4 regions of the Fictibacillus sp. 26RED30 genome follow, and region 1 is predicted to be linked to each of the others. Evidence: riboswitches for the same ligand, from Rfam matches in the RefSeq annotation. Region 1 holds a riboswitch; each other region holds the start of a gene.
What was found. A riboswitch is a leader RNA that binds a small molecule or an ion and turns the genes downstream of it on or off. The one in region 1 is predicted to bind S-adenosylmethionine.
Positions count from the first base shown of each region.

Region 2: another riboswitch for S-adenosylmethionine. It lies ahead of IHV11_RS07790 (homocysteine synthase); the one in region 1 lies ahead of IHV11_RS01375 (methionine ABC transporter ATP-binding protein).
Region 3: another riboswitch for S-adenosylmethionine. It lies ahead of IHV11_RS16475 (PLP-dependent aspartate aminotransferase family protein); the one in region 1 lies ahead of IHV11_RS01375 (methionine ABC transporter ATP-binding protein).
Region 4: another riboswitch for S-adenosylmethionine. It lies ahead of metK (methionine adenosyltransferase); the one in region 1 lies ahead of IHV11_RS01375 (methionine ABC transporter ATP-binding protein).

Region 1 covers NZ_JACZDV010000001.1:288,017-292,361, reverse strand. The annotation lists gene IHV11_RS01385 (MetQ/NlpA family ABC transporter substrate-binding protein) at 1-803, opposite strand, end outside; gene IHV11_RS01380 (methionine ABC transporter permease) at 833-1,501, opposite strand; gene IHV11_RS01375 (methionine ABC transporter ATP-binding protein) at 1,494-2,519, opposite strand; SAM riboswitch class I at 2,834-2,964, opposite strand; gene IHV11_RS01370 (hypothetical protein) at 3,044-3,388, opposite strand; gene IHV11_RS01365 (anti-sigma-I factor RsgI family protein) at 3,509-4,345, opposite strand, start outside.
Region 2 covers NZ_JACZDV010000001.1:1,510,641-1,514,985, forward strand. The annotation lists gene IHV11_RS07780 (GntR family transcriptional regulator) at 1-178, opposite strand, end outside; gene IHV11_RS07785 (polysaccharide deacetylase family protein) at 374-1,162, opposite strand; gene IHV11_RS07790 (homocysteine synthase) at 1,350-2,663, opposite strand; SAM riboswitch class I at 2,780-2,884, opposite strand; gene IHV11_RS07795 (sulfite exporter TauE/SafE family protein) at 2,927-3,826, opposite strand; SAM riboswitch class I at 4,039-4,143, shown strand.
Region 3 covers NZ_JACZDV010000003.1:116,022-120,366, forward strand. The annotation lists gene IHV11_RS16470 (aliphatic sulfonate ABC transporter substrate-binding protein) at 1-487, opposite strand, end outside; gene IHV11_RS16475 (PLP-dependent aspartate aminotransferase family protein) at 653-2,443, opposite strand; SAM riboswitch class I at 2,628-2,743, opposite strand; gene IHV11_RS16480 (hypothetical protein) at 2,920-3,321, opposite strand; gene IHV11_RS16485 (hypothetical protein) at 3,370-4,029, opposite strand; gene IHV11_RS16490 (nitroreductase family protein) at 4,269-4,345, opposite strand, start outside.
Region 4 covers NZ_JACZDV010000001.1:529,196-533,540, reverse strand. The annotation lists gene IHV11_RS02635 (glycosyltransferase family 4 protein) at 1-390, shown strand, start outside; gene metK (methionine adenosyltransferase) at 665-1,870, opposite strand; SAM riboswitch class I at 2,035-2,165, opposite strand; gene pckA (phosphoenolpyruvate carboxykinase (ATP)) at 2,427-4,010, shown strand; gene IHV11_RS02620 (alpha/beta hydrolase family protein) at 4,079-4,345, opposite strand, start outside.

The DNA of each region.
Region 1 (4,345 bases):
ACTACTGCACCTTCATATTTCTTCTTAATGAAATCTTGAATCTCTTTAGAACGTAAAGCTTCTACTAAAGCTTTAACAGATTTCTTATCTTTATCTCCTTCACGCACCGCAATGATGTTTACGAATGGAGAATCAGATCCTTCTAATGCGATCGCATCCTTTTGAGGATTTAATCCAGCATCGATCGCGTAGTTTGTGTTGATTAGTACGGCATCGCCTTCACCGTTCTTGTAGGCTTTTGGAAGCATACCCGCATCAACATCTGCTTTAAATTTAAGCTTCTTAGGATTTTCTACAACATCCTTAATTTGTGCTTCTGCTCCAGCACCTTCTTTAACTTTGATCAATCCTTCTTTTTCAAGTAACCCAAGCATACGGCCATGATCTGCTACTGAGTTAGACATGATAATTGTTGCGCCCTCAGGCAGCTCATCTAATGACTTATACTTTTTAGAATAGATTCCGATCGGCTCAAGGTGGATGCCACCTGCGTTTTCGAATTTGTATCCGTGATCTTTCATTTGAGACTCTAGATAAGGAACGTGCTGAAAGTAGTTCGCACCGATTTCTTTTTCATCTAAAGACTTGTTTGGCAGTACATAATCTTGGAACGTTTTGATCTCAAGTTCTACACCTTTTTCTTTCAAAAGAGGTTTTGCTTCTTCCAAAATTTCAGCATGTGGTACGTTTGAAGCACCTACAATGATCTTCTCGTCGCTGATTCCGCCTTCTGTTTTGTTCCCGCAAGCAGCAAGTGCTGCAACAAGAACGGTTAATATAAGAACAGATAATACTTTTTTCATATGAACTTCCTCCTTGTTGTCTTAAAACGTTATCTCTTATCTAATGCTGTTGTAATGCGGTCACCGATCCATTGGATGACGAAAACGATGACTAAGATAAGTGCAGTTGAAATTAATGTTACATCCGCGTTGTCTCTTTGGTAACCTTCCATATAAGCCAAGTTTCCTAAACCACCAGCACCAACAACTCCAGCCATCGCTGTATAACTTACGAGTGCAATCGCGGTTACAGTGATACCAGAAACAAGAGCCGGCGTACTTTCGGGAATAAGAACTTTAAAGATAATCTGAGCGTTTGTAGCACCCATTGATTTCGCTGCTTCGATTACCCCTTTATTAATCTCTCTCAAAGCGATCTCTACCATACGTGCATAAAATGGCGCAGCTCCTACGATTAATGCAGGGAGTGCAGCTTCAGCTCCAAGCATCGTTCCTACGATTAAACGTGTAAAAGGAATCAATAAGATGATTAAGATAATAAACGGAATCGATCGAAACACGTTAACGATTATAGCAATTACGCTGTTTAAAAACTTATTTCCCCACAAGTTTCCAGGAGAAGTTAGAAATAACGCCAATCCTAGAGCCAGTCCTAGGAAAAATGTAATCACTACAGAGATGGCTGACATATATAAAGTTTCATTTGTCGCTTCTAATAGAACATCCCATTGGACATTCGGGAACCATGTACTAAGCATTATGAATCACCTCTACTTCAACCTGTACACTGTTTAAAAACTCCATTGCACGAGCTAGTGCAGATTCTGTACCTTTAATCTGAATGAACAACGTCCCATAAGGTCCATTCTGAGTTTGCGTAATCTTTCCTTGTAGAATATTTACATCTACCTCATACTTACGAATCAGTTCCGTAATTAATGGCTGTCCTGCTCGTCCACCAATAAAAGTAAGTTGGACAATTCGGCCTTCCGGAAACTCAGAAATAAACTGTTTGATCGTGTCCACTGTTTCTTCAGGTTCTGTTACTTGTTTCACAAAATCCTTCGTGATTGGTTCTGTCGGGTTTTTGAAGACATTTAGGACATCGCCTTCTTCCACTACTCTCCCCTGTTCCATAACGGCTACACGGTGACAGATCTTTCTGATTACATGCATCTCATGTGTGATAAGAACAATGGTCAGATCTAATTTTTGATTTATCTCTACAAGCAGATCAAGAATGCTGTCAGTTGTTTTAGGGTCAAGTGCAGAAGTTGCTTCGTCACATAAGAGAACTTTCGGCTCATTCGCAAGAGCGCGCGCGATACCTACACGTTGCTTCTGCCCTCCACTTAGTTGCGAAGGATAAGAACCACCACGACCTTCCAATCCAACTAGGTCGATCAGCTCATCAACACGCTGTTTGATCTTTGCTTTTGGATAACCCGCAATTTCAAGAGGAAAAGCAATGTTTTCTCTTACCGTGCGAGACCATAATAAGTTAAAGTGCTGAAAGATCATTGAAATTTCTTGTCGTGCTTCTCTTAACTTTTTTGATGACAGCTCAGACATGTTTTTGCCGCCAATCGTAACCGTACCGCTAGTCGGTCGCTCTAGCATGTTAAGGATGCGGATCAGTGTACTCTTACCTGCACCACTGTATCCGATGATTCCGTAAATCTCTCCTTGTTTTATGTTTAAATCTACCGTATCAACAGCCTTTACTTCACCATCTTTGGTTTGAAAGACTTTACGGACTGCCTGTAAATTAATCAAGATTCTTACCTCATTTCTTATCTAAAATAATGCTTTCTTTAAGTAATCAATGTTGTTCTTGAAAGTGGCTGATCTCCGTTTCAGGTTGCTCGCTTTCCGGGGGGCGTGCGGTGAGCCACACTATGCTTCGCACTATAGGTGTCTCACCTGTCCCGCTGATCCCCCAGGAGTCTCGCACCTTCCACTACAATCAGCTTTTCAAAGATGAGAGTTTAGAGAATACCCAAAAGGAATTCTTTAGAAAACAACCAAACAAAAAAATGCCTCTCTGCTTCAATATGAGCAGAAAGGCATATTATATTCTATGCACGTTCTCCTCATCTCCCAAGACTACTTAAAGTCTTGCAGGAATTGGCACCTTTCTAGTTCATCATTCATAAGAATGCAATGATCTAGCGGTTGCCGGGTTTCATAGGGCCAGTCCCTCCACCTCTCGTGATAAGTAAAAAAGTGTTACTTTATTAAATTAAAGCGATGCATATTTGAATCACTGTGAAGAATATTATCATCCATGTCGATTCGTGTCAAATATTTTTAGCAGTTCGAACGAGTACACCAGCAGATATCTCTTCCCAATGAGAGCTTAAGTAAAAAATCGCTTCCCATTTTAAGCGTTGTCTGAGTGTTCCCTGAAATTCAATCATCTCTTGTCTCAATAAAGTACTCAGCTTCATTTTCCCCTCAAGCAGCATACATAGATATTTCGGATTCCCGGTAAACGTGACTGTTCTGTTCCGCTCTCCTTCTCTGTATTCAATGTTCAGCGTCGTTTCGTCCTTACATTTAAAGCTAGGCTTCACCGGGATATTATAAAGAGAAAGATACGGACTTTTTGCTATTTGACTTTCAAAGTAACGGATATCCAACATTAAAAATCCCCCCGAATTGGTTGTTACTTCACCGATTCTAGAGGAATATTCATATACCTTTATAAACCCTTCGACAGCAGCCAGGAATCGTAATTGGTATTACGACATGTTATCTCATAATTAGTGTTTATGTTTCTTTTCTTGCTTTCGATGTTCACCTTTGGAACGCTTATGATCATCATTAAAATGTCTGTCTCCATTCCATTGCTGTCTCTGCTCATGTTTATTACGGTCATTTTCTTTTTGTCGCTTGTTATGATTCTTATCCTGATATCTGTTTTCTTTTCTATGCTCTTTATTCTGATCGTAATCCCTATCATGGTTTTGTGTTCTGACAGGTTCCTTCATCTTTTTAGGTTCTACTCTTTGCTCTTTTTGCTGAATATGATTTCTATTGTTATTTTGATCATTCCTTTTGCCACGCTCTTTGCTTTTACGTTTTTCATTCGTATTCTTTTGAGGCTTCACAAGGTTTTTCTCGGTCGGTTTAACTGAGCTTCGGTGTTCCGATTTTTTTTCTTCATTATTTACTGGCTTTACCTTGACCTCATGAGGTGCAGCCTTTATTTTACGAGGATGCGGTACGGATTTAATATTTTTTGAAGAAGTAGTATTCACTTTTAGCTCTTGAAACTTCACTTCTTTAATCTTTTCTTCTTTAAGGTGTTTATCGTTCTTCGTTGCTTCTTGGAATGCTGTATATTTACCTGAAGATACGCCTAATTGTTTCGCCTTATCGCGAACTTCTTCGTTTGTTTCAGAAACAGTAATCGCAACAGGGTATTGAACGACAGCTTTTTTAACAATTGAATCCAATGCAAGATCCAATTCCTGCTTCGTTTTCTTATCACTGGATTTATCGGATACTGTAGTGATAAGCATGGACTGATTCTCTTCCATATAGCCTTCTCGCTGATAAGCTTTGATCAGTTGATCCGCGAATACTTCAAACGGCAT
Region 2 (4,345 bases), 1.2 Mb from region 1:
CTCGTATAGGAGAGCGGCTTACATTATACTCAGCAGCTAATTTATTTTCAGAAAGAGTGGTACCGCTTTCAATGAGTCCCGAGATAATCCTCATTCTTAGTTCACATGCGACACGTTCCCCAGTAGAAGCTTTGGAAAGCCACTTTTCAGGATAAAGAAATTCCATAGAATCGTTCAACTTAATAACCTCCTTTTGTAGAACGAGTATACTTGTATACAAGTAGTATTATAGTACAGTGATTATAAAATGCAAGCGCTTTTATTTAATGTTAAAAACAAATAGTGAGCAAGCGTCTGAACAAAGTGAGCAGTAGGGAGGTTTAAATAAAAAAGAAAAGAACAATATAATCATAAAATTTGTTCTTTTCACTCTTTATTCGATTAATAACGGGGCTTCTTCTTTCTTCACTTCAGTTTCGTGGAACTCATTGTATCGTGGGTGCATTTTTAATAGTTCATCAACCGTTACAATTTCATAACCCATTTCCTTAAGCTTAGGAAGGATAATCTTTAATGCAGCAACCGTTTGACTGCGATTACCGCCAGAATCATGCAAAAGGATAATATCTCCGTTTTTTAAATTCGTTAGGATGTGTCTGGCGATCCTTTCAGATCCTGGATTTGTCCAATCACGGGGATCTTGATGCCAAGACCATAGGATAACTTTGTATCCTTCTTTTTTTAAGACTTTTAAACTGTTCTCTGTAACAGTTCCGCCTGGAGGTCGAAACAATTTTATGTAATCTGAATGATGAGCAGGATCGAGAAGGTGCTCGGTCTTTCTTGTTTCAACCACAACTTTATGCCTTGAAATGGTGTGGAAACTAGGGTGATTATACGTATGGTTGCCGATTTCATGTCCTTCTTTTAGCTCTCTTTTCACGATTTCTGGATACTTCTCAACCCGCTTTCCAATAAGAAAGAATGTTGCATGAACACCTTCCTTTTTAAGAACATCTAAGATCTGAGTGGTGTATACGGGGTCTGGTCCATCGTCAAATGTAATCGCAACTTGTTTCTTTTTTGAAGGGACTTCCCAGATTACATCTCCATATTTCTCTACTTCAAAACGATTTACTACACCTGCATTGACTTTTGGTCCGAAAAAAAGAATGTGACATAAAAACATGGAAACAATCATTTTTACAATGGTAGACATCATGAGCCCTCATTCTAAAATTTGTTACCAATAGTATTTGTAAGGAGAAACTGATTTATGACAAAGCTGTATCTGTATACAAGTTTGTTCATAAAGCTGATTTCCGTCTAAGGTGCTCGCTAACAGGAGAAGAGTCTTGGCAACAAAAAAGCTGCTCAAAGGATTTCTTGAACAGCTTAATCGTTGTAATCTACAATCCACTTGGAGAAAGTGAGATCGCTTTTAATGCGTGATCTAAGTCATATATTAGATCATCTACTGTTTCAATTCCGATCGAAAGACGGATTAGTTCTGGACTTACGCCTGATTTTCTTTGTTCTTCTTCAGAGAGTTGTTGATGAGTGGTGCTAGCTGGATGGATGATCAATGATTTTGAATCTCCCACGTTTGCCAGGTGAGAGAAGATGCTAACATTTTCGATCAACTTTTTACCTTCGTCTACACCGCCTTTAACCCCGAATGTTAAAATTGCACCCGCGCCTTTAGGGAGGTATTTTTGGGCAAGTTCATAGTAAGGGCTGCTTGGAAGCCCTGCGTAATTTACCCAATCGACCGATGGATGACTCTCTAGGAACTTCGCTACTTTCAATGTATTTTCAACATGACGTTCTATACGAAGAGCAAGTGTTTCCAATCCTTGAATAAATAGAAAGGAGTTGAACGGTGCGATAGACGAACCTAGATCTCGAAGCAGCTGAACACGTGCTTTTAGAATATAAGCAAGTGGACCAAATGCATCCGTATACACAATTCCTTTATAACTTGAATCTGGCTCAGTCAAGCCTGGGAATTTCCCATTGCTCCAATCAAATTTTCCAGAATCGACGATAACTCCACCTACTGAAGTACCATGTCCTCCGATGAACTTTGTTGCAGAATGAACAACGATATCCGCTCCATGTTCGATCGGGCGACAAAGGTAAGGCGTAGCCAACGTATTATCTACAATAAGAGGAACTCCTGCGTCATGTGCGATGTCAGCAATCGCTTGAATGTCGGCTACATCGATTTTTGGATTCCCGATGGTCTCAATGTATACGGCTTTTGTTTTTTCTGTAATAGCGTCTTTAAACGATTGAAGATTATCAATTTCAGCGAATTGTGTCTGGATGCCGAGCTTGGGGAGAGTGACAGAGAACAGGTTATACGTTCCACCATATAGAGAGGTGGAAGCGACGATTTCATCACCAGAGCCAGCGATATTGAATATAGCATTTGTAATGGCAGCCTGGCCGGAAGCAAGAGCAAGAGCACCAACACCACCTTCAAGTTTTGCAATGGTCTGTTCAAACGCATCTTGCGTTGGATTCATCAAACGCGTATATATGTTTCCGAACTCTTTTAGGGCAAATAAGTTCGCTGCGTGCTCTGTTGAATTGAATTGATAGGAAGTGGTCTGGTAGATCGGAACAGCACGAGCTCCTGTAGTCGGATCAACTTTTTGACCTTCATGTAAAGAAATCGTTTCAAACCCATACTGTCTTTTTGCATTTTGATCAGTCATTTTCAAATCTCTCCTCAACGTCATTTTTTTGTATCCAATCGCATTCAGTTTCAACTTATCCCAGAAAAAAAGACCTCTTCCAAAAGAAGAGGTCCCGATGATTTCACCCGATCGAAGTCTCATCTTTCAGAACATTCATTGTTCTGCTGAAATTAGCACCATGCGTTTCCGCTGGTTGCCGGGCATCATAGGGTCAGTCCCTCAGCCTCTCTGGATAAGAAGATTTGAATATTGAATTAAGATTTATAATACATAGGTCATTCTCAATAGTCAACTGAATTTTTTAAAAATTCCGGATTTTTATTTTCTGAATTGCTTTTTACCGCATAGATAATCCCTACTGCCCAAAAAGCAACAAGAACAAAGTAGATCGAAAACAACATGTTATGTGAAACGCCTAGAGTATGAAGAAGGGTGCGGGTATTGGTGATAATAATTAATCCACCAACTAGTACCCCTAATATGTGAGAAGGAATGAGACGAACTAGCCATGCAGCAATAGGAGCCGCAATCACTCCTCCTAGCATCAATGCACCAACCCATAGCCATTCAACTTGTTCCCAGCCGAGTGCGATGAAAAATCCAATTGAAGCAGATACAGCTACAGCAAATTCGCTAGTATCTACAGAACCGATTACCTTCCTGGTTTTCATGTCTTGTTTTGCCATTAGGACTGGAGTGGTGACCGGACCCCAGCCTCCTCCACCTGTAGCATCTAAAAAACCAGCTACTAATCCAAGTGGAATAAGCTGTTTCTTTGTAAAAGGTTTACCATTTACTTTCGCTTTCTTCTCTCCAAGTTTAAACAGAAAACGATATAAGATATATATACCGAGGATAATTAAAAAGATAGAGATATACGGCTTTATTAGATCTCCAGGAAGGTTGCTTAAAAAACAAGCACCTACAAATGCTCCGATCGAACCCGGCAAAATTAATCGAGTAACAACTTGCCGATCAACATTTCCGAATTTAATGTGTGAAGCGCCGGATGCGGCAGTGGTTACGACTTCGGCAAGATGTACGGACGCAGATGCAGCTGCAGGAGCAATTCCAGCTACTAAGAGCAAAGATGTAGATGTAACCCCATAAGCCATACCGAGTGATCCATCAATTAACTGTGCAAAAAGACCAATTAGAGCTAATACAATCAACTTTTTCATACTTTTCCTCCTCAAAATAAAAAGGCCCTTAACAAGTAGTGTTAAGAGCCTTCGGTTTTCCGATCAGCGATACGGATTAAATTTTAGTTATTACTATATGATTCAAAAACATAAAAAGTCAACTGTTTGTTTAATTTTTTTTAAAAATAGAAAAATGAAAAAATAGGTCTTGATATCCACTTCAGATATGTTATGATTTTATAAAATTTAAACTCTTATCCAGAGTGGTGAAGGGAACTGGCCCGATGAAACCCGGCAACCTGCGTTTGTAAGGTGCTAACTCCAGCAGAATGTATTTACATTTTGGAAGATAAGGTAATATGTTTACCTCCACTATCTTTCCGAAATGGGAAGGTTTTTTTATTGTTGTTTTCATATTCATTGTTGCTTTTGAAAGAGTTGATTTCCGTTGCAGATACTCGCTTTCCGTGGGGCAGGCGGTGAGCCACAGGAGTATCGCATCTTCCACTTCAATCAAAAGTCAAAGAAGAAAAAAGTAAGACTTAGAAAACAACAATT
Region 3 (4,345 bases), on a different contig from region 1:
CAGAAAGACCGGCATCTGCAAGTGCTCGGAGTAGAAAGATGTGCGGGTCTGTACCAAACGTCGCCGCTATCTTTTTACCTTTCAGATCCTTTACATCTTTAATCTTTGATCCATCTGCCGCGACAAGTGCTGTCCATTCTGGCTGAGAATAGATATAGACTGACTCGATCGGAGCACCTTTGTCTTTTGCGATTAAAGCTGCGGCACCAGCTGTCGATCCAAAATCAACGCTATCTGAATTCAAAAATTCGAGCGCTTTATTACTTCCCTGACTCTGAACCCATTCCACTTCAATGCCATCTTTTTTGAATGTCTCTTCTGCCCAGCCAAACTTTTTGAGTGCTAGACTTGTTGGAGAGTAAAAGGCATAATCAAGTCTAATCTTCTCCGGCTTCTCACCTTCTTTAGCACTGCTGGAACAGCCCGCTAACAATAAAGCGCCTGCTATGCTTAAAGCTAGTGCTGCTTTCTGCCAAATCTTCATCATGTCTTTCCCTCCACGTTTCTCTCTTTTTGTCATTAAATTTTTATTGCTACGGCCGTTCGTATCATTCCATCACTGAAAATTTGATTGGAGCGTAAGATGCGAACCTCCTAGAGCGAGCGGAAATCAACCATATTCAATAGTGACCAAGTACAATATTTAACCTTACTAAAGTTCACACGCATACGTTGAAATGGTACCTCTTAGTCGTTGTGCTTCTTTATAGGTGCATCTGTTATGCACCACATCAATACCAGCTTCTTTCGCGATTTTTGCAGCCTCTGGTGAGATGACACCTTCTTGCAGCCAGAACACTTTTGGTTGTGTGATCGCTGCTTCTTTTGCGAGCTCGATCGCGGCTTCCGGACTTCTAAATACTTGAACAACATCTATCGGAAACGGAATGGATTTTAAATCTGGATACGCTTTTTCATCAAGCACTTCGGTTTCTCTTGGATTAACAGGAACGATTTTATAGCCAAGTCGCTGCATCTTTCTAGCTAATCGATGGCTAGGTCTTGCAGGATTGGAACTGAGTCCCACGATCGCTAGCGTCTTAGGTCGTTGAATTTCCTGTCCATTCTCAACTGCTCTATAAAGTGATGATTGCAATGCCCAACGAATGACACCTTCGTCATTAATCGTGATCTCTGTTTTATCCGCTCCGATTCCTGTAGCGGTTTGTATCGCACGATCAAGATCATTCGTAAGATCTTTTACGGATTCAAGTCCGATCGATAACCGAATAAGTTCTTCCGTTACACCTGTTGCTACTAATTCGTCTCCGCTCAGCTGTTGATGAGTGGTAGAAGCAGGGTGGATAATCAATGATTTTGCATCACCAACATTTGCAACATGTGACCATAATGAGATGTTGTTAATGACCTTACGTCCTGCATCACGCCCGCCTTTAATTCCAAAGTTTACGATCGAACCAAAACCGTTGCTTAAATATTTTTTCGCAAGCTCATGACTTCTGTGCGAAGAAAGACCAGGATATGAAACCCAATCTACTGCTGGATGTTTTTCCAGATGCTCTGCCACTTCTTGTGCGTTCTTCGCATGTTTTTCCACTCGTAGATGCAGTGTTTCTAAACCTTGTAGAAGGAGAAATGCATTGTGTGGACTTAAACAAGCTCCGAAATCTCGTAAAAGCTGAACGCGTAATTTAGTCGCGAAAGCCAATGTTCCAAAATCATTCGCGTATCTGAGTCCGTTATAGCTGTTATCTGGCTCAGTGAATCCTGGGTATTTATCTGAATTCCAATTAAAGCGTCCTCCATCCACTACAACACCGCCAATTGCGGTTCCATGTCCGCCAATCCATTTTGTAGCTGAGTGGATTACGATGTCCGCTCCAAAGCTTATTGGCTTTGTTACATATGGTGTTGCAAATGTATTATCGATAATTAGAGGTACATCGTTTTCATGCGCAATATCTGCCACTGCCTCAATATCTAATACGTTAAGACTGGGGTTCCCGATCGTTTCAGCAAAAAATGCTTTCGTGTTTGGAGTAACCGCGTTTCGGAAGTTCTCTGGATCCTCTGCATCAACAAACTTTACGTTGATTCCGTATTTCGGAAGAGTAGTAGAAAATAGGTTGTAAGTTCCTCCGTATAGATTCGTAGCTGCAATAATTTCGTCTCCTGCGTGTGCGATGTTTAAGATGGCAAGCGCGATAGCTGACATACCAGAAGAAGTAGCTACAGCTGCAACACCATCTTCTAGAAGTGCAACTCTTTTCTCAAAAACATCAACAGTTGGATTTCCGATTCGGCTGTAGATGTTTCCTGGCTCATCAAGCGCGAAAAGGCTTTGCGCATGGTCTGTATCAGAAAAAACATAGGAAGTAGTTTGATAGACAGGTACCGCTCGTGATCCTGTCGTTGGGTCAGGCGCTTGGCCCCCATGTAATAGCAATGTTTCAATATCGTATCCGTCAAAAGATTTTGTCATAATAATCGCTCCTTCTTATTATTCAAATAAAATCTATAGGAAAACTAGGGATAAAGATTAATGCTTTTCCCTTTTGCTATATTCAATTTTTAAAATGAAATAAGTGACTAAGTGATGTTTGTGCTTGAAGTATGATAAGGGGAAAAAGAAAAACCCCCTTCCTAAGAAGAGGGTTTTGGTCCTCCTCTTATCTTTCAGATCAAAAAAGATCTGTAGGAATTGGCACCTTTCCAAACCAAATGTGGTTTGTTGGTTGCCGGGCTTCATCGGGCCTAGTCCCTCCGCCTCTCTGGATAAGAGATATTCAAATTATGTTTAACACATTAACGTGCTGATGTTTGTTTTGTTCTTGAATAGGATTATAGAGTAAGATGTTTTAAAAAGTCAACCGTTTTTTGAAAAATCATAAAAGTATTACAAAAGAATGAGTGTTCAACTGTCAGCTTTGAATTAAGATTATGCCCATGCTATGCCGGTTATGCTAACTTTGTTCCACTTTTTTCATCAAACCATTGAAACTCTTCGATTTTTTTTACAAGTTCCGCTATTCGATTGGCAATGGCTTCTCTTTCTCCGTAACGAATTTTCTGTTCGGACGATAATTCATCAATCTGAAGTAGTTGCCAATGAGTTACAGTTAGATCCGTAAGTTGAATAAACTCTTCTTGTTTCACTCGACGCTTTACATCTAGATCTCCATTAGAATAACCTTCTAAAAATCCGTCAGCTATTCTTTTCAAACGGTCTTCAAAGCGATCAAATTCATGTCGTGCATAACGCGGTGCATTAAAAAATGTTGGAAACAACGTCCGATAATTATTAAGAAAATTCCCAGCAAGCGAATCTCCGCTATATAAGATTGGTACAGGATCAATCAAACAGACAGTGCCATCTGAATGCAGCAATATATTCTCTGGAGATGTATCTTAATTAGTAAATACAACCGTATGATCCGTAATCTCTCTATCCTCCATGCAAGCTTGTAGGTTTACTAAAGCTGATGAAGAAATGGCCCCCTCATACGTTTCTATAAATTTCTTGAATTCATCTATGTATTCATTGTTTTCTTCTTTCATAGATTCTGAAACATCTGATTGAAATTTGCCTGCAATATGTTTACCGTTCCATGAGAGATAACCAAACCCTTTTAAGCCATGTTGTGCAGTATTCATCTTGCGAAAGAACTCACCAACTTCCGCTCCAATATGAAACGCTTCTACAACCGTTAGTTGATCTAGTTTGATTGCTTTTCCCGCATAAGATTCCACGGTAAACGTTCTGCCTTTTTCTACATGATAATTGAAAAAGTCAGGGCAGATTCCCGGTTTAACTTGGTTAGCTAGCTCATAGTATGCTCTAGTCGCTGCATATTCTGAGTGCATGGCTTCTTCATCAAACTCAACGTTCTTTCCATACGCCTCTGTCTTCGGAAAACGAACAACCACAGCATCTCCAGTGCGTAGCTGAACAAGATAAGCAAGATGCCAAGCCCCTTCACCTAAATACTGAACCTGAGTCGGATCTTTAAGTTCCTCTAATCCACTTTTTTGCAGTGCATAATCAATCAAGTCAAATGTCTCTTTCATAAGAAGTTCCTCTTTCTATAATTGAAAATACGTTACATGAAACATATATTCGGTATATGTCGAAAAAAATCCTTTTTTCTTAAGATTAATTGTAGGTCTGAAGTCTTATAGAGGGGTATGAGAGGGGTTCAAGGGGGCATTTCAAAGCGGTGATCCTTGCACTTTTAACATGGCGCTCGTCCAGCGTACTTCTCAGCCGCTGGACGAGCTTATTAAGAATTTTACAGAACCAATTGTCATCAATCTACATATGTGACGATTTCTTCTACAGCTTTTCTTGCGAGTTTTTTCGGTTGATCTTGTGGATGTCCAAGTG
Region 4 (4,345 bases), 240 kb from region 1:
ACATGTGCAGGCTATCTATCTGGAGAAGATCTTGCGCGGGTTTATGCTTCAGCCGACCTTTTCGTCTTCCCTTCTTCTACAGAGACGTTCGGCAATGTTGTTTTAGAAGCAGCTGCCTCTGGGTTACCTGCTATCGTGTGCGATTCTGGCGGAGTAGCTGAAATTGTTCAAGACGGTGTAACGGGTAGAATCTGCAAAGCTACAGAAGCTGACTCATTCATACAAAATATCGTTTCTATTATGGAAGATCCTATGCTCTTAGGCTCTATGAAACGAAAAGCAAGAAATTATGCGATGACTCAATCTTGGTCAGCTATTTTCGGGAACCTTTTAATGCAGTATGAAGAAGTTATTTATACGAAGAATAAAAATAAAACGATCATTGCGTAGCGGTGAATAGGTAAGAGGATATGAAAATACGAGGATAAAATAAAGCTATCTTCCAAATGAACATTAGCGATTAAGATGTTCGTTTGGAAGATACACAAATTTTTTTTACGAGGTAATCACAATTATATCCGCAGATAAAGAACATTTATCCGTAAAACTAGCGAATAATTCCGTACATAAAATTTTTTATCCGATTTTCGACATAACCTTCTAAACTAACCACTAAAAAAACCAGACTTCCAAAAGGAAGTCTGGTTTAACATGTTATATGTTATTAAATATTTGCTTGTTTCTTAAGCTCTGCAGCTTTATCTGTGTTCTCCCAAGGAAGGTTGATGTCAGTACGTCCAAAGTGGCCGTATGCAGCAGTTTGCTTGTAGATCGGACGGCGAAGATCAAGCATCTTAATGATTCCAGCCGGACGAAGGTCGAAGTTGTTGCGAACTAGTTCTACAAGAACTTCTTCAGAAACTTTACCTGTTTCAAACGTGTTTACAGCGATTGATACTGGTTGAGCAACACCAATTGCATAAGCAAGCTGAACTTCAACTTTGTCAGCAAGACCTGATGCTACGATGTTTTTAGCAACATAACGAGCAGCATAAGCAGCAGAACGGTCAACTTTAGTCGCGTCCTTACCAGAGAATGCACCACCACCGTGACGAGCATATCCACCGTATGTATCTACGATGATTTTACGGCCAGTAAGTCCAGCATCACCTTGTGGTCCGCCGATTACGAAACGGCCCGTTGGGTTGATGAAGTATTTTGTGTTCTCGTCGATTAGTTCAGCAGGAACAACCGGCGTGATTACTTTTTCTTTGATGTCTCTTTGAATTTCTTCAAGTGTGTTCTCAGGGTGGTGCTGAGTAGAAATTACGATTGTGTCAATACGTACAGGTTTGTCGTTCTCATCATATTCAACAGTTACTTGAGTTTTTCCATCTGGACGCAAGTAAGGAATCTCTTCAGACTTACGAACCTCTGTAAGACGACGAGATAATTTATGAGCTAGTGAGATTGGTAGAGGCATAAGCTCTTCTGTTTCGTTACAAGCATATCCGAACATTAGACCTTGGTCACCTGCACCGATCGCTTCGATCTCAGCATCTGTCATAGAACCTTCTCTTGCTTCAAGAGCTTGATCAACACCCATCGCGATATCAGCAGATTGCTCATCGATAGAAGTTAGTACTGCACATGTTTCAGAATCGAAACCATATTTGGCACGGTCATAACCGATTTCTTTAATTGTCTCACGTACAACTTTTGGGATGTCTACATAAGTAGAAGTTGTGATCTCACCTGCAACAAGTACAAGACCTGTAGTTACAGATGTTTCACATGCTACACGAGCATTTGCATCATTAGCTAAAATTTCATCTAGAATCGCATCTGAGATTTGGTCACAGATTTTATCTGGATGGCCTTCTGTAACGGATTCTGATGTAAATAAACGACGACTAACTTTTTTGGACAAGTTAATATCCTCCCTTTAACTGCTTTTGAGTATGATACGGTACTTTATTCTTATCTATTTTACACAGTTTATGTTCTTAACCTGAAAAAGGCATAAAAAAAGCCCTTCCCTGTCTCACATACATTCACGAGGGAAAAGGTTTATAAAACCAAAATGCCTTCAACCTCTTATTGTCCAAGGTTATTTTCACCTTGCAGGTTAGCACCTTTTCATTTCCAGTAGCGTTATTATTGCCACTTTCATGTCGGTTGCTGGGTTTCATAGGGCCTGTCCCTCCACCTACTCAGAATAAGAGTAGCCGTTCTCGAAATATGATAGCGTAATGCTTCACCTCTGTCAATAGAAAACCCTATGAATAGCAATAAGTTTGGAGTATTATATTCTATAGAATGAAAGCGTTTTAAATAAGATGGATAATTCACAACATTTTGTTCTTTTTTTCAGAAGTAAGAACTTTTTTGATGCACTTTCATAAAATAGTATACATTATTTAAATCAATGTGTTATACTAATTTTCGAATATATCACTCTAGGATAAAGGATGGTACTGTCTCATATGAATACATTGGAATTTACGACAACCTTAAACGATCTTGTGACCCGTGAAACAACTCACCAGAACTTACCTGTTCCGGTTTTAGTAGAAAAATCTCTTCAGCGCAACGAGGGCATCCTTACATCCACAGGAGCACTTCAAGCTACAACGGGGAAATATACAGGCCGTTCCCCTGAGGATAAATTTATCGTTGAAGATGCTTCCATTAAAGATTCAATCGATTGGGGAAAGGTAAATAAACCATTTTCACCAGAAAACTTTGATAAATTATACAAAAAAGTACTCCAATACTTAAGCAATAAAGAAGAACTATTCGTATTTAAAGGGTTTGCTGGTGCGGACCGCGAGTATCGCCTACCTATCCAAGTAATTAACGAGTATGCATGGCATAACCTTTTTGCTCACCAAATGTTTGTGCGCCCGAACCACGATGAGCTAGGTTCTCATGAATCTCAATTCACAGTGATTTCAGCACCAGGATTTCAAGCTAATCCGGCTGAAGATGGAACTAACTCAGAAACATTTATTATCGTCTCTTTTGAAAAGAAAATTGTCCTTATCGGTGGTACTGAGTACGCAGGTGAAATCAAAAAATCTGTATTCTCTGTCATGAACTACATTCTTCCTGAAAAAGGCATCCTATCTATGCACTGCTCTGCCAACGTTGGGAATGAAGGAGATGTAGCTTTATTCTTCGGACTATCTGGAACTGGTAAAACTACATTATCAGCAGATCCGAACCGTCGCTTAATCGGAGATGATGAGCATGGTTGGGCTAACACCGGTGTCTTCAATATCGAAGGTGGATGTTATGCTAAAACAATCGATCTTTCTAAAGAAAAAGAACCACAGATCTGGAATGCGATTCGTTTTGGAAGCGTTTTGGAGAATGTTATGATCGATTCAGTTACAAGAGAAGCAGATTATAAAGATTCTTCACTAACAGAAAACACACGTGCTGCTTATCCTGTTGATGCTATTCCTAATATTATTCAACCAAGTGTCGCAGGACACCCGAATACAATCATCTTCTTAACTGCTGATGCATTCGGTGTACTGCCTCCGATCAGCAAACTTACTAAAGAGCAAGCGATGTATCATTTCCTATCAGGATACACGAGCAAACTTGCAGGAACAGAAAGAGGCGTAACATCACCACAAGCTACTTTCTCAACTTGCTTTGGCGCTCCATTCCTGCCACTTCCTGCTACCGTTTATGCTGAGATGCTTGGCAAGAAAATTGATCAGCACAACGTTCAAGTTTACCTTGTTAACACAGGCTGGTCTGGTGGAGAGTACGGTATTGGAAGTCGTATGAACCTAGGTCATACACGTGCAATGGTGCAGGCTGCTCTAGAAGGCGAGCTTGCCTCAGTTGAAACAGTAGTAGATCCTATTTTTGGGCTTCATATCCCAACACATTGCCCTGGGGTACCAGACCAAGTTCTTCAACCGAAGAAAACATGGAGTGATCAAGACGCTTATGATGTGAAAGCGAAAGAACTTGCTGGTCAATTTAATGCGAACTTTGAAAAATTCAAGTCTGTATCAGCTGAGATTTCTCAAGCTGGACCGCTCGTTTAATACACGGAATAATGACCTTCCATTCTAGCAATGGAAGGTTTTTTCATTTATGAAAAGGAGCTAAAATCTCATTCAGCTCCTTTTCCATGTCCTTTCATCCATGCGCATAAAGCATATGTAATCTTCCGGTTCTCTTTTGGAGGAAAATAATGGGTGTATTCAGGATAGATCCATGTTTCACATGGCTTTTTGAGTTCTTTTAATCTTTTTTCTATCTTAAGTGTGTGTTCGACGGTTACATTCTCATCCTTCATACCGTGAATGCAAAGTAAGGGTGTATCTAATTCTTCACAATAATTAAGCGGCGATCGCCATTCAAATTCTTCTGGATATTT